2 regions of the Roseateles sp. GW821-FHT09G09 genome follow, and region 2 is predicted to be linked to the other one. Evidence: riboswitches for the same ligand, from Rfam matches in the RefSeq annotation. Region 2 holds a riboswitch; the other holds the start of a gene.
What was found. A riboswitch is a leader RNA that binds a small molecule or an ion and turns the genes downstream of it on or off. The one in region 2 is predicted to bind thiamine pyrophosphate.
Positions count from the first base shown of each region.

Region 1 (7,401 bases), on a different contig from region 2:
CTCCAGATGATCGGTGGCGTCGGATCGTCGGTCCACGGCTGAAGCGTCAGGAGGTCCGGATCGACCGACGCCGCCCAAGCCGAGGGCAGGCTGGGATGAGGGACCAGCAGGGACGGCGGCGCCGTGGCGGCGGACTCGCGCCGGTCGTTGCCGTCGCTCCGGTTCCCCCGATCCGGGCGATGTCCTCCGTCGCGCTGATCGTCTCGTTCGATGCGGGTGTCGTGTTCCTTCATGCGTCCCCCAGCAGGAAGGCGTGACCGCCGACCGGCGTGCTCGCGACCGCGAACGCCTGCGGCGCCATCAGGCCGGCGTGGAACGCCCGCCGTCCCGCACGCACCGCGTCGCCGAACGCACCGGCCATCGCCACCGGATCGCCGGCCTGCGCCACCGCGCTGTTCAGCAGCACCGCGTCGAAGCCGAGCTCCATCGCGCGTGCCGCCTGCGACGGCGCGCCCAGGCCCGCGTCGATCACCAGCACCGTGTCGGGCAGGCGCTCGCGCAGCGTGCGAAGCCCGTGCAGGTTCAGCAGGCCCTGGCCCGAGCCGATCGGCGCGCCCCACGGCATCAGCAGCGGACACCCGGCATCCAGCAGTCGCCGGCCGAGGATCAGGTCCTCGGTGCAGTAGGGGAAGACGACGAAGCCTTCGCGCGCGAGTTCTGCCGCAGCCGCGACGAGCTCGAACGGATCGGGCTGCAAGGTGTGGTCGTCGCCGATGACCTCGAGCTTGATCCACACAGTGCCGTAGAGCTCGCGCGCCATGTGGGCGAGCTGCACCGCCTCGCGCGCGCTGCGGCAGCCGGCGGTGTTAGGCAGCAAGCGCGCGCCTTGCTCCCGTCCCGCGGCGAGGGCTTGCGCCAGCGCGCCGTTGTCGCCCGCCTGCAGCGTGCGCTTGAGACCGACGGTCAGCAGTTGCGTGCCGGACGCGCGGATCGCGTCACACAGCGTCGCGGGGCTGGGATAACCAGCGGTGCCGAGGAAGAAGCGGCTGTCGAGCGCGACGCCGTCGATCAGCAACGCGTCGGTGGCGTGCGGTCCGGTGGCCTGCGGAGGGATGGGGATAGTCATGTCAGCCTCCGACGATCGGTTGGAAGAAGAGGACGACGTCGCCGTCGTTGAGCGCCGTGTCGGCGCGCGCGTCGCGGGCGACGAAACGGCCGTTCAGTGCGGTGGCCACGGCGGCCGCCTCGCGCCGTTCGAGTTCGAGCAGCTGGGCCAGCGTCGCGCCGGCGGGCATCGTCACGGCGCGGTCGTCGAGCCGGACGGTGATCGGGGGGAGGGCGGTCATGGGGATTTCTCCAGGAAGGGGACGGAGGTCGGCGCGCGGACAACGGTGCCGCTCGCGCTGGCACCGGCCAGCGCCGCGAGGTCGCCGAGCCCGGCGGCGTCGAGCAGCCGCTCGACCAGCGCGGGCGCGAGCAGCCAGCCATGGCGGTACAGGCCGTTGAGCCGCAGCAGGCCGGGCTCGTGATGGGTGAAGGGCAGGTTGTCCGGCAACGCGGGCCGGAGGTGCCGGTCGAGCCGCACGATGCGCGCCTCCGACAGCGCCGGCAGCACGCTCTGGGCCGCCGCCATCAGCTCGACGGCGGAGCGCAGCGAGACGGGGCTGCGGTCCTCGCTCTCGATCTCGCTGGCGCCGACGACGAGCTCGTCATCGGCGCGCGGCACCAGATAGACGCGATGCCGCGGATGCAGCAGCCGGACCGGACGTCGCAGTCCGTGCCCGGGCAGCGACAGCGTGACGATCTCGCCGCGCACGCCGCGCAGCGGCAGCGGCGGCCGCGCGCCGAGTCCGCGTGCATCGATGGCCCAATCGCCGCGCCAGCGTCCGCCGTCGGCGAAGTGCAGCTCGCCGGGCAACACCTGGTCGACGGCCCGCGCCCACTGCCAGCGCACACCTGCCGCGTCCGCGTCGTCGTGCAGCGCGGCCATCGCGAGCTGCGGCGCGATGAGGCCTTCGCCCGGAAGCAGCCAGCCGCGCAGGCCCGGCGCGAGCATCGGCTCATGGGCGCGCAGCGCCTCGGCATCGAGCGGCTCCGCGCCCGGCATGCGCATCAGCGCACGCTGGGCCGCGCCGAGGTCCGCGCGGTGCGACAGCAGCAGGCTGCCGTCGATCCGCAGCAGGCTGCGGTCGATGCGCGGCGGCACCGGCGACGGGGCCGGGATCGACCTCGCCTTCGACGTCACGTCCGATTTGCGTCGGGACAGCGCGGCGACGATGCCCGGCCACAAGGCGAGCGATCGCCAGCCCAGCGCGGCGATTGCCGCGCCGCCCTGTTCCTGCTCGGCGAGCGGACTCAGCATGCCCGCCGCGCTGAACGCCGCCGCGCCTTGTGCGTCGAACGCAGGCGCGGGACCGGGCGACGCGTCGAAGACCTCGACGCGATGCCCGCTCCGCGCGAGCGTCCACGCGAGCAGCCGCCCGGCGAGCCCCGCTCCGGCGATGGCGATCGCGGCCATCGCGCTCAGGCCTGACGGATCGGGATGTAGAGCTCGCCGCCGCCGGCGAGGAACTCGGCGCTCTTCTCCCGCATGCCCGCGGCGTCCGCCTCCATCTGCGCGCTGTACTCCCGCACGTCCTGCGTGATCTTCATCGAGCAGAACTTCGGGCCGCACATCGAGCAGAAGTGCGCCACCTTCGCGCTGTCCTTGGGCAGCGTCTCGTCGTGGAACTCGCGCGCGGTCTCCGGATCGAGCCCGAGGTTGAACTGGTCTTCCCAGCGGAATTCGAAGCGCGCCTTGGACAGCGCGTCGTCGCGCGCCCGCGCCGCCGGATGGCCCTTGGCGATGTCGGCCGCATGCGCCGCGATCTTGTAGGCCATCAGGCCCTGCTTGACGTCGTCCCGGTCGGGCAGGCCCAGATGCTCCTTGGGCGTCACGTAGCACAGCATCGCGCAGCCGAACCAGCCGATCATCGCGGCGCCGATGCCGCTGGTGATGTGGTCGTAGCCCGGCGCGATGTCCGTCGTCAACGGCCCCAGCGTGTAGAACGGCGCCTCGTCGCAGTGCTTGAGCTGCTCGGTCATGTTGGCCTGGATCATGTGCATCGGCACATGCCCCGGTCCTTCGATCATGGTCTGCACGTCGTGCTTCCACGCGATCTTCGTCAGCTCGCCCAGCGTGCGCAGCTCGGCGAACTGGGCCTCGTCGTTGGCGTCCGCCAGCGAACCCGGCCGCAGCCCGTCGCCCAGCGAGAAGCTGACGTCGTAGGCCTTCATGATTTCGCAGATCTCCTCGAAGTGCGTGTACAGGAAGTTCTCGCGGTGATGCGCGATGCACCACTTCGCCAGGATCGAGCCGCCGCGCGACACGATGCCGGTGCGGCGCTTGACCGTCATCGGCACGAAGGGCAGCCGCACGCCGGCGTGGATGGTGAAGTAGTCGACGCCCTGTTCGGCCTGCTCCACCAGCGTGTCGCGGAAGAGCGCCCAGCTCAAATCCTCGGCCACGCCGCCGACCTTCTCCAGCGCCTGGTAGATCGGCACGGTGCCGATGGGCACGGGGCTGTTGCGCAGGATCCAGTCCCGCGTCGTGTGGATGTTGCGGCCGGTGGACAGGTCCATCACCGTGTCCGCGCCCCAGCGCGTCGCCCACACCAGCTTCTCGACCTCCTCCTCGATGCCCGAGCTCACGGCGGAATTGCCGATGTTGGCGTTGACCTTCACCAGGAAGTTGCGGCCGATGGCCATCGGCTCGACTTCCGGATGGTTGATGTTGGCCGGGATGATGGCGCGGCCGCGGGCGATCTCGTCGCGGACGAACTCCGGCGTGATGATCCCGGGGATCTGCGCGCCCAGGCTCTGGCCGCGCAGGCGCTGCTCGCGCTCGGCGTCGGACAGGTACTCGTGCATCCAGGCGCGGCGGCCGTTCTCGCGGATCGCGACGTACTCCATCTCGGCGGTGACGATGCCGCGGCGCGCGTAGTGCATCTGCGTCACGTTGGCGCCGGACTTCGCGCGGCGCGGCGGGCGCGTCAGCGCGGCGCTCTGCGCGCGCAGCGCGTCCTGCTGCGCGGCCTCGCGCAGGCCGTCGTCGAAGAGCTGGATCGGCCGTCCGGTGTAGGACTCGGTGTCGCCGCGCGACTCGACCCACGCGGCACGCGTCGCCGGCAGGCCGCGGCGCACGTCGGTGGCGACCGCGGGGTCGGTGTACGGGCCGGAGGTGTCGTAGACCGCGAGGCGTTCGCCGTTGGTCAGCGCGATCTCTCGCAGCGGCACGCGCAGCTGCGGATGCAGCACGCCGGACTCATGCGTCTTGGTCGACGCGGGAAGCGGCGCGCGGCTGGCGGCGAGGCGCTCATGGAAGGCGGCGGCCGCCGGGGGCAGGTCTTGCCGCGGGGCAGGTGTCGAGGCAGGTGTCGAGGGAGGTGTCGAATCGGGCGTCGAGGCGGGCGTCAAGTCAGGCATCAGGGGTCTCCGGTTGGGCGCCGGAGGCTGGACTGACGAGGACGTTCGGACGTTCGGAACCGACCCCTTCCTGGGCAGGGCGCACGGGCGCGGTGCGGGACCGCTGGGCGTCGGTGCGGGCCTGGGGGGCTCGCGATTCGCCAAGGTGCGCCTGGAAGGGCGGGCTCTTCTTACGCCGGTACGAACCGGATCAAGTTCAGCGGGTCCACGGCTTCATCGCCATGTCTCAGCCCGTGCCGGCGATGCGCGAAATGCGTCGTCGACCCAGGGCTCCCCGGAGCAGGCGCGCAGTATAGGCCGCGCAACAGGCGGGGCGCGCAGGACGTGAATTCCTCGACGCAACCGCGATGTCAAGGACCATCGGCGGTACTGTTACATCCTGATTCCGGGGAAACACCGAGGGGCCGTCACCACGGTGACTTCTTACACTGCGGCGCTCATGCCGGGGCGCGAAGAAACCGATTTCAATAGCAGCAGACAAGACCGGCGTTGTCTCCAAAAGAGAGCAACCAGCGCAACGAGAGGGTGGAGTGATGAGCAGTCGTAGTCTCCTGAGCGTCCCGCGCCGCGGTCTGGCGGTGTGCCAGGTCTTGACCTTGTCCCTGGTCGCGATCGCCGCGCAGGCGCAGACCGCGCCGGCGGCGGCCACGTCCGCCGCGGCGGTCGATCCCAAGGCCGCGCCGATGAGCGATGTCGACCGCGCCAAGCGCGACGCCGACAAGGTGTTCCAGTGGATCAAGTTCCACGCCGAGAAGGGCGAGAAGAAGCCGGCGCACGAGGCCAAGGCCGAGGCGCCCAAGCCCGTCGCCAAGCCGGTGGTCGCGGCCGCGCCGGCGGCGCGTCGGCAGGAGCTCGATCCTGCCGCCGAGCGCGCGCTCGCCGCCCGCAATGCCGCGCAGGACGCGGCGCCCGTCGTCGCCACCGCGTCGCCCGCGCCGGCGTCCATCGGTCAGCCGGCCGCGACGTCGGGCGGACAGACCATCGCCCAGACCGCCAGCCAGACCGCCAGCCAGACCATCGCCCCGCCGACCTCGGTGCCGCAGCCGATGTCGGAGACCCCCTCGCCGCAGGTCGTGGCCATGGCCGCGCCGTCGACCGCCGCGCCCGCCGGCAAGGTTCCCGAACCCGAGCCCGATGACGAGCCCGCGCCGCTGAAGCTGCTGCACAAGGTCGACCCCGAGTACCCGCGCGCCCTGCTGGCACAACAGCGCGCCGGATCGGTGCTGGTGCAGTTCACCGTCCGTCCGGATGGCGGCGTCGATGCGCCGCAGGCGCTGCGCTCGCCGGACCGCAAGCTCAGCGCGGCCGCGATCAACGCGGTCAAGCAGTGGCGCTTCGGACCGATCCCGGCGGCGCGCCAGGTCAGCGTGGAGATCGGCTTCCAGGTCGATTGACAAAGACGGCGTCGAAGACGTGAACCGGGAGGTGGGCTGCCGCGCACACACCCTCCCTGTTCCTGCTACTTCGGGTGTTCGCCATGTATCCCTCCATCGCTTCGTCGTCCCCTTCCTCAGGGGCCGATTGGTCGTGCACGTCGACCGAACCGCCGATGTCCTTGATCGAGCCATCGTCGACGCCTCCACGACCGGTGGTCGATCAAGCCCGCCACCAGACCCGCTTCTTCCAGGAAGCGCTGCAGACGCCGGAGGCGTTCGCGCGCAGCGACGATTACCCCCTGGCGCGCAAGGAGCTGTTTTGCCTGTTCCAGCGGCTGAGGGCGCTGCTGCCCGAGTCCGGCCAGGACAGGGATGTCGCCGAGGGCATCCGGGATCACGCGCAGGCCTGGCTGGGCGATGCGCATCGATTCGACGCGACCCGGGCTCAGATGTTCGGTGTGGGCAAGCACATGATGATCAGTGTGTGCGATCAGCTGGCGCTCGACCGCTCTCCTGAGGCGCAGGCCGTGGCGTGCCAACACCTGCGCCGCGGGTTCTGCGGCAAGACCTTGGATGCCAACGCCGTCACGGCGCTCGCCTTTGCCCATGCCGCGCTGCTCCAGCGGCGCTTCCCGATCATGGCATCGCCGCGCGCCGCAGACGCTGGCGCCGCGGCCGCGGCCGCGGCGGCTGCAGGGGGCGCTCCCCCGATCGCCGCCCCGCCGCGGGCAGCGGCAGCTGCAGCGGCTGTCGCAGGTCCCGCGTCGCAGGCCAAGGAGGTGCCCGCGCTGCCGAAGGCGGGCAACCCGTTGCACGCGGCCATCCTGCAGCACATCGGGCCGGACGGACTGCGGCATCGCTGCGAGCGCCTGGCCGACAGCATTGATCGGCTGATCGACGCGGTCCCCGAGAAACACCAGGTGCTGCGGGACCGGCTGACCGCGTGGCGCGACCGTTGCGCGGCGCCGGGCCCCGATTTCAACGACGCACACGCGCGCATGCTGAACGGCGGTCACCGGGTGTTGACGAAGCTTCATGACGAACTGAATCGGATCGACCTGAAGCAGCGCGATGCCGTCGCCCAGGAGCCGATCTTCAAGCGGCTGGAGGCGGCGATCCCGACGTCCGGTTGGGCGGACGCCATGGGCGTCCGCCGGCTTGCGCGCGCGCTGACCACGGCCGAGTCGGTCCGCTGCGGCAGGGACAATCCCGCATTGGACGAGCGCAAGCAGCGTTTCGGGGCTTGGGCCGCCGGGCTGCAGAAGGCTGGGATCCTGACGGCCGACGAGGTCCATCACGGCCTGGAAAGCCTGGGGCTGTACGAACCCGAGATCACGGGCGGTCTCGGTCTTCCGATGGAGGACTGCCAGTCGAATGCGGCCTTGCGAGCCTGCCTCGGCGCCGTCCCCGGTGAGACCGGGGCGGACCTGCTGGCCGACGTCCGGAACGCGGATCTCGCGAAGACCTTGCACAGGCTGCGCCAGCGCTGCAACGACCTGGTGGTGGACGAGGCGGACCTCGCCGCACTGGGCGCGTTCGAGCAGGCGTGGTTGTGCCGGACGCCGTCAGGGGGGCAGGAAGATCCGGTGGGAAACCTGCGCGAGTTCGGCACGGCCAGGCT
Region 1 covers NZ_JBWKOG010000003.1:91,645-99,045, forward strand. The annotation lists gene AC07O8_RS08955 (bifunctional hydroxymethylpyrimidine kinase/phosphomethylpyrimidine kinase) at 1-233, opposite strand, end outside; gene AC07O8_RS08960 (thiazole synthase) at 230-1,066, opposite strand; gene thiS (sulfur carrier protein ThiS) at 1,068-1,286, opposite strand; gene AC07O8_RS08970 (FAD-dependent oxidoreductase) at 1,283-2,458, opposite strand; gene thiC (phosphomethylpyrimidine synthase ThiC) at 2,464-4,404, opposite strand; TPP riboswitch at 4,555-4,691, opposite strand; gene AC07O8_RS08980 (energy transducer TonB) at 4,938-5,798, shown strand; gene AC07O8_RS08985 (hypothetical protein) at 5,954-7,401, shown strand, end outside.
Region 1: it holds a riboswitch for thiamine pyrophosphate, as region 2 does, so the genes downstream of both, thiC (phosphomethylpyrimidine synthase ThiC) here and AC07O8_RS06300 (TonB-dependent siderophore receptor) in region 2, are expected to answer to the same signal.

Region 2 (7,401 bases):
ACAGTCCGGCGCTCTACCGACTGAGCTATCGAGGAAAAGTCTGCTCAGATCCAATCGATCTGAATTCTTGGGCCAGCGTCTTCGGTCGGACACCGGCTGAAAAAGAACGAAGGTCCGAGGACCTTCGTTTTCTGACCTTGGCTCCCCGACCTGGGCTCGAACCAGGGACCTACGGATTAACAGTCCGGCGCTCTACCGACTGAGCTATCGGGGATCAGAGCCTAAGAGTATACACAGAAAAATCAGACCCTCACAAGACCCACTCCACCGACGCACGCCATGTGCGATTGGCGAGCGGGTACAGGTAGACGTGGCCGTATTGGTAAGGCGACTCGCGCCACGCACGACGGTTCGTCGCGTTGTCCACGCCGACGCGCCAGATCAGCAGTTGCCGCCCGACGTTCTGCTCGTAGCGCGCGCCCAGGTCCAGGCGTGTCCAGCTCGGGATCGCCACCGAGTTGTCCGGCACCACCATCCGCTTGCCTTCGTAGACCACGCCCGCCAGGAGCTCCAGCCCGGGGACGCCCGCGCCGTGCCGCGCCTGCAGCTTCAGCACCGTCTCCGGCACGTTCGTCGGCTTGAGACCGTTGAGCGCCGCGTCCGCGCTGTCGTCGCGGCGGGCACGCAGTTTCATCGCGCTCGCCATCAGGCCGCCGCCCGTCCACTTCAGGTCGGCCTGCGCTTCCACGCCGCGGTGGTTCTGCTTGCCATCGATGCGGCTTTCGAGCAGGTCCTCGCCGCCGACCACCACCGGCACATCGCTCGTCGCCGGCTTGCTGATGTCGAAGTAGTTGATCGACCAGTCCACGGTGCGGCTGCCCGACTTCAGACCGATCTCCCATTGCTTGCTGCGGATCGCCGCCAGCGGCCGGCCCGCATTCACATAGATCGGCAGGTTGGGCGCGACGGCCGACTCCACGCCCTCGCCCCAGCTCGCATACGCCAGCAGTTGCGGGTCGATCGCGTAGCTCACACCCAGCCACGGCGTCGTGACCGACTGGCGATAGCTCGTCGCTTCGTCGCTCCCGCCCGTGGGCACGTTCACCTTGAACGACTCACGATCCAGCCGCGTGTGCCGCACACCCAGCCAGCCCTGCCATTGCGCGCTGAACTGCATCGCGTCGCGGAAGTAGAACTCGGTGCTGCGCTCGGTACGGTCCGTGTTGGTCGAGCCCAGCGTCGGGTCGGCCACCGTCGGCAGCGTGCCGTCGATGTTGCCGGTGCCCGCCCAGTTATAGGCCTGACCCTGCAGCCGGCTCTTGTAGCGCGAGAACAGCACGCCCGTCGACACCTGATGCTCGATGCCGAGGACGTTCAGCTTGCCTTGCGCGGACAGGTCGAGCGCATCGCTGTTGCGATGCTCGTTGTCGCTGCGGAAGTCGTATTGATCGAAGGTGCCGTCGGGGCAGTAGGTGCTCGGGTAGTAGGTGCCGTCGCCCGCGGTGCAGCCGAACGGATAGGCGAGGCGGTCGTCGTTCACCAGGCGCTGGATCGCCGCGTGCGCCTGCAGCTTCCAGTCGGCGTTCAGCTGATGCTGCACGCGCAGCGAGGCGGTGCGGCCTTCGAAGACCACCGGCTGGCTCCACGACTGGTTGTTCAGGTTGATGCGCGGATCGATGGCCTTTGCGTCGGGCAGCTTGTCGCCGAGCAGGCTGAAGCCCGGCTGGCTCGGCTGGGACTGGCGGCTGATCTCGACCTCTGCCTCGACCAGCGTGTCGCGCGTGACGCGCCAGTCGCCGGCGACGGCCATCATCCAGCGGTTGCCGTCGGCATCGCGCAGTTCGGGGCGCAGCTTGGCGGCCTCGATGTTCACGCGCAGGCCGAAGGCCTTGTCGTTGCCGTGACCGTCGCCGAAGCGGTGGCTCCAGTCCATCGCGGACTCGATCGTGCCGCGTTCGCTGACGCCGAGGCGCACGCTGGTGAGCTCCACCGTCGGGCGCTTCACGACGAGGTTGACCAGGCCGCCCGGTGCGCTGGTGCCGGCCTGGATGCCGGTCGTGCCCTTGATGACCTCGACGCTGCTCTTGTTGGCCAGCGACAGCGCGGTCTCGGCGTTGATCGGCAGGCCATCGCGGCGGTAGTTGAAGCGGTTGTCGAGGTCGTAGCCGCGGATCTTCAGGTAGGAGACGTACCCGGCCGAGTTGTACGAGTCGCCCACGCTCGCGTCGAGCAGCGTCAACCCGGCGAGGTTGGACAGCCCGCGATCGGTGAGCTGCTCGGCGCTGACGATGCTCGCCTGGATCGGGAGCTTGGCGACCGGCGTGTCGCCGAAACCGCCAGCCATCACGGGCGCTTCGGACGTGCCCTTGACGACGACGCTGGGCAGGGCGGGGGAGGTCGCCTGCGCGTTGGCCGGAGCATTGGTAGATGCATTTGCCGGCGCGGCGGCGGACGTCGTCGACTGCGCGGCGGCATGGACCGAGACGCCGGCGGCGATCAGCGCCATCGCGAGCCGATGCAGCGGGAAGGAATTCAGAGCGGACGAAGTTGCCATCGATGTGCCGAAGCCAGAAATGCGATGGCAGGTCGGCAAACCGGACACGCCGATGAGAAGGCGGCGTGCGGGACACGAGGCGTGTCGAAGGCATGCTTCCCTGCGCGAGGATTACCTCAATCAGGTTCAAAGGGACTTTCTCAGCCGCGCCGTCGACGGATCGATGGCGCAGCACCCCTAGCGAAACTCGCCGGGCGGGCCGGCGAGTGATGGTGATTCTAGTCGAGCATCATTGCCCGCGGCTCCGGCCAGGCCTGCCGCGCGCCGATGGCCGTTCCCGCTTGTCCGCCGCAAATGCAGTTCACGCCGCCGCGGCGCAGCTTCGTCTCCTGGCGCTCGCAAGTGGTCGGGTCGATGACGACACTGACTCCATCGACACAGCAAACGCCTTCAGGAGATCGACATGAACGCCACCCGCCTCAGCATCACTTCCGCCACCAACACCACCGTCAAGGCTGTCGCCTTCGGTGCCATCGCGGCGCTGGCTCTGGGCCTCGGGATCGCTCATGCACAAGGGCAGCGCGAGATGCGCGCCTCGATCGTCACGCTGGATCCGGTGGTCATCACCGTGAAGCGCGAACAGCTGCCGACCGTCTACATCACCGGCCGTCGCAGCGCCGACGCGGTCGACACGCAAGTCGCCTTGGCCGAGTGAACGTCCCAGGTCGCGCTGTATCGATGGAGCGATCCACGGACTGACGCCCTCGGTTCGCTCCCATGCAAGACGCCCGGCTGATGCCGGGCGTCTTGCTTTGTGCAGCGCTCGGGCGATTGTTGCGGCGATCACAACGGCCCATTGCGACGCGGGCCGTTTATCCAAGCAGGGGCCGCGCCTAACCTTCAGTCATCGGCAAACGAAGCCGGCCCAAGACCCCTGACACACCGATCCAACGCTCTCTCAAAGGAACCCATCATGACCGCCAAGACCCTGATCGCCTCCGCCCTGATCGCCCTGTCCGCCGCCGCCGTGCCGGCCTTCGCGCAGAGCTACAGCCACCTCGACCCGATCACGCAGGGCCAGAAGAGCCGCGCCGAAGTGCTGGCTGACCTGGAGACCTATCGCGAGTCTGGTCTGGCCGCCGTCGATCGCACCGAAGACTTCGCGCTGAACGCCACCCAGCGCGCCAAGGCCGAAGCCCGCTACGCCGAACTGAAGTCGTCGCCGAAGTACGCCGCCCTGGTGCAGCGCTTCGCCGCCAAGGAAGGGAAGGGCGCCGCCACCGAAGGCGTGTCGGCCCGCTGATCTCCGATCCCGCCCTCGCAGCGCCGCCCGGATGCAAGTCCTGGCGGCGTTCTCCATTGCAGCGTTTAAAGGCACTTTCCGTTTGTCCGCCGCAGATGCAGTTCACGCCGCCGCCGCGCAGCTTCGTCTCCTGAGGCACGCAAGCGGGTGGGTCGATGACGACACTGACTCCATCGACACAGCAAACCGCCTCAGGAGAACGACATGACCACCACCCGCTTCCACATCGCTTCCGCCACTGAAACCACCGTCAAGGCCGTCCTCTTCGGCGCCGTGACCGCCGTGGTGCTGGGCCTGGGCATCGCCCACGCCGAAGGCCTGCGCGAGATGCGCGCCTCGATCGTCACGCTGGATCCGGTCGTCATCACCGTGAAGCGCGAACAGCTGCCGACCGTCTACATCACCGGCCGCCGCGACACGTCCGCCGACGCGGTCCAGATCGCTTCCGCCCAGTAAGCCCTGACGGTTGCGCTGTATCGATGGAGCGAGCCTCTGGCTGACAACGCCTCTACCGCTCCCCCCAAACGCCTGGCCTGAGCCGGGCGTTGTGCTTTCTGAAGGCCGCAGCCCGCCTACTTGACCTGGAGAAGTTCCAGGAGGGCTTCAAGTGCTTCGGCGTGATGCTCTCGAGTCAGGCTTTTGATGGGATGTTGCGCCAGCTGCGCGTATATGCGAGCCAGCGATTCAGGGGAGCGGGTGCTGTCCTCAAGAATTGTGAAAGCCTGCCAGGAGACTTCAAAGTTCCCCGTGAGGACTAGGGTCACCAGCGACTCCAGGTGCTCCGACTGATCGAAGGCAGACAACGCATACACCAGTGTGCCGCGATGGTTGAGGTTCTCTGGCCGATTGATGGCGCTCCACAGGACGGGGACCGCTCGCGCGTCGCCGCGGTTCATCAGGTCGAGCGCCGCCACATGTCGAACGCCGGGATCCGTGCTCTCAACCTCCTGGAGCAGGGCCTCGATGGATTTCACGGACGTCACGTGCTGACGCCAACGCCATTCGCAGGCTGGTTCAGCCGGATCTCCGAGTATCTTGACCGGAAGGGGTCGCCAGCGATCTTCAAGGTCCCAAGGGCTCCGAGCTCTTGCATGCGATAACTCAGGAACTCAAAGGGCAGATCCGGGAACCTCTGTTCGAAGTCGTTCATCACCCTGGCGATGACAAGAGCGACCTTCTGCCATCTGGTGCTGGATGCGCTCAGCAACAGCGCATCCACCTGAGACACCTCGCCCGGCGTCAGCGCGCGCACGGCCGCGAGTTCCTTGTCGGAGAGGGCGTCCCACGGGTGTTGATCGTCGTCCAAGTCAGATGCCATGTCGAAGGTTGTCGATGACAAGGGTACACGCCCAGATCGGCACCACGCTCCAGCACCAGCGATTCACCGGCCACCGGCCCGTGCGAAGGCGCAGCGCGAAACACCACGTCGCGAAGCCGATATCGAAGAGCCAGGCCAACACCGCCACGGGCATCGCCCGCAGCGCTCAAACGAGCGCTGCACCGCTGTCGGCGCCGGGCACATCCGCCAGCTCGGGTTCGATCCAGCAGCAATTGGCCGACAGCAGGTTGAAGAACCCTGGCCGCAATCAGGGGCGTCGTGAGGGCGCTTGAGGGATTCATTCCGACTCTCAAGACATGGAGCAAGCACTGTCGCGTGGTTCGTGGAGGGGACTGCGAAGTCCGTTGCGCAGGTGACGGCAGCTCGGCGTGGCGCACCGGCTCGGCTGAGGGCGGACGATTGTTGCGGCGATCACAACGGCCCATTGCGACGCGGGCCGTTTATCCAAACAGGGTCCGCACCTAACCTTCAGTCATCGGCAAACGAAGCCGGCCCAAGACCCCAGACACCCCGATCCAACGCTCTCTCAAAGGAACCCATCATGACCGCCAAGACCCTGATCGCTACCGCCCTGATCGCCTTGTCCGCCGCCGCCGTGCCGGCCTTTGCGCAGAGCTACAGCCACCTCGACCCGATCACGCAGGGCCAGAAGAGCCGCGCCGAAGTGCTGGCTGACCTGGAGATCTATCGCGAGTCTGGTCTGGCCGCCGTCGATCGCACCGAAGACTTCGCGCTGAACGCCACCCAGCGCGCCAAGGCCGAAGCCCGCTACGCCGAACTGAAGTCCTCGCCGAAGTACGCCGCCCTGGTGCAGCGCTTCGCCGCCAAGGAAGGTAAGGGCGCCGTCACCGAAGGCGTGTCGGCCCGCTGATCTCCGATCCCGCCCTCGCAGCGCCGCCCGGATGCAAGTCCTGGCGGCGTTTCTCATTGAGGGCACCCGATGGTGCTTTCCGTTTGTCAGCCGCTGATGCACTTCACGCCGCCGCCGCGCAGCTTCGTCTCCTGGCGCTCGCAAGTGGTCGGGTCGATGACGACACTGACTCCATCGACACAGCAAACGCCTTCAGGAGATCGACATGAACGCCACCCGCCTCAGCATCACTTCCGCCACCAACACCACCGTCAAGGCTGTCGCCTTCGGTGCCATCGCGGCGCTGGCCCTGGGTCTGGGGATCGCTCATGCACAAGGGCAGCGCGAGATGCGTGCCTCGATCGTCACGCTGGATCCGGTGGTCATCACCATGAAGCGCGAACAGCTGCCGACCGTCTACATCACTGGCCGTCGCAGCGCCGACGCGGTCGACACGCAAGTCGCCTTGGCCGAGTGATCGTCTGAGGTTGCGCTGTTTCGGTGGAGCGGTCCACGGACTGACGCCCTTCGGTTCGCTCCCATGCAAGACGCCCGGCTCACGCCGGGCGTCTTGCTTTGTGCAGCGCTCGGGCGATTGTTGCGGCGATCACAACGGCCCATTGCGACGCGGGCCGTTTATCCAAACAGGGCCCGCACCTAACCTTCAGTCATCGGCAAACGAAGCCGGCCCAAGACCCCAGACACCCGATCCAACGCTCTCTCAAAGGACACCATCATGACCGCCAAGACCCTGATCGCTACCGCCCTGATCGCCCTGTCCGCCGCCGCCGTGCCGGCCTTCGCGCAGAGCTACAGCCACCTCGACCCGATCACGCAGGGCCAGAAGAGCCGCGCCGAAGTGCTGGCTGACCTGGAGATCTATCGCGAGTCTGGTCTGGCCGCCGTCGATCGCACCGAAGACTTCGCGCTGAACGCCACCCAGCGCGCCAAGGCCGAAGCCCGCTACGCCGAACTGAAGTCCTCGCCGAAGTACGCCGCCCTGGTGCAGCGCTTCGCCGCCAAGGAAGGCAAGGGCGCCGCCACCGAAGGCGTGTCGGCCCGCTGATTTCCGATCCTGCCCTCGCGGCGCCGCCCGGATGCAAGTCCTGGCGGCGTTTCTTATGGAGAGCACCCGGTGGCGCTTTCCGTTTGTCCGCCGCAGATGCAGTTCACGCCGCCGCCGCGCAGCTTCGTCTCCTGAGGCTCGCAAGCGGGTGGGTCGATGACGACACTGACTCCATCGACACAGCAAACCGCCTCAGGAGAACGACATGACCACCACCCGCTTCCACATCGCTTCCGCCACTGAAACCACCGTCAAGGCCGTCCTCTTCGGCGCCGTGACCGCCGTGGTGCTGGGCCTGGGCATCGCCCACGCCGAAGGCCAGCGCGAGATGCGCGCCTCGATCGTCACGCTGGATCCGGTCGTCATCACCGTGAAGCGCGAACAGCTGCCGACCGTCTACATCACCGGT
Region 2 covers NZ_JBWKOG010000002.1:327,657-335,057, forward strand. The annotation lists tRNA gene AC07O8_RS06290 (tRNA-Asn) at 1-35, opposite strand, end outside; tRNA gene AC07O8_RS06295 (tRNA-Asn) at 139-214, opposite strand; gene AC07O8_RS06300 (TonB-dependent siderophore receptor) at 251-2,494, opposite strand; TPP riboswitch at 2,575-2,683, opposite strand; gene AC07O8_RS06305 (hypothetical protein) at 2,898-3,149, shown strand; gene AC07O8_RS06310 (DUF4148 domain-containing protein) at 3,408-3,737, shown strand; gene AC07O8_RS06315 (hypothetical protein) at 3,942-4,193, shown strand; gene AC07O8_RS06320 (HEAT repeat domain-containing protein) at 4,310-4,711, opposite strand; gene AC07O8_RS06325 (DUF3658 domain-containing protein) at 4,717-5,055, opposite strand; gene AC07O8_RS06330 (hypothetical protein) at 5,070-5,348, shown strand; gene AC07O8_RS06335 (DUF4148 domain-containing protein) at 5,618-5,947, shown strand; gene AC07O8_RS06340 (hypothetical protein) at 6,153-6,404, shown strand; gene AC07O8_RS06345 (DUF4148 domain-containing protein) at 6,663-6,992, shown strand; gene AC07O8_RS06350 (hypothetical protein) at 7,198-7,401, shown strand, end outside.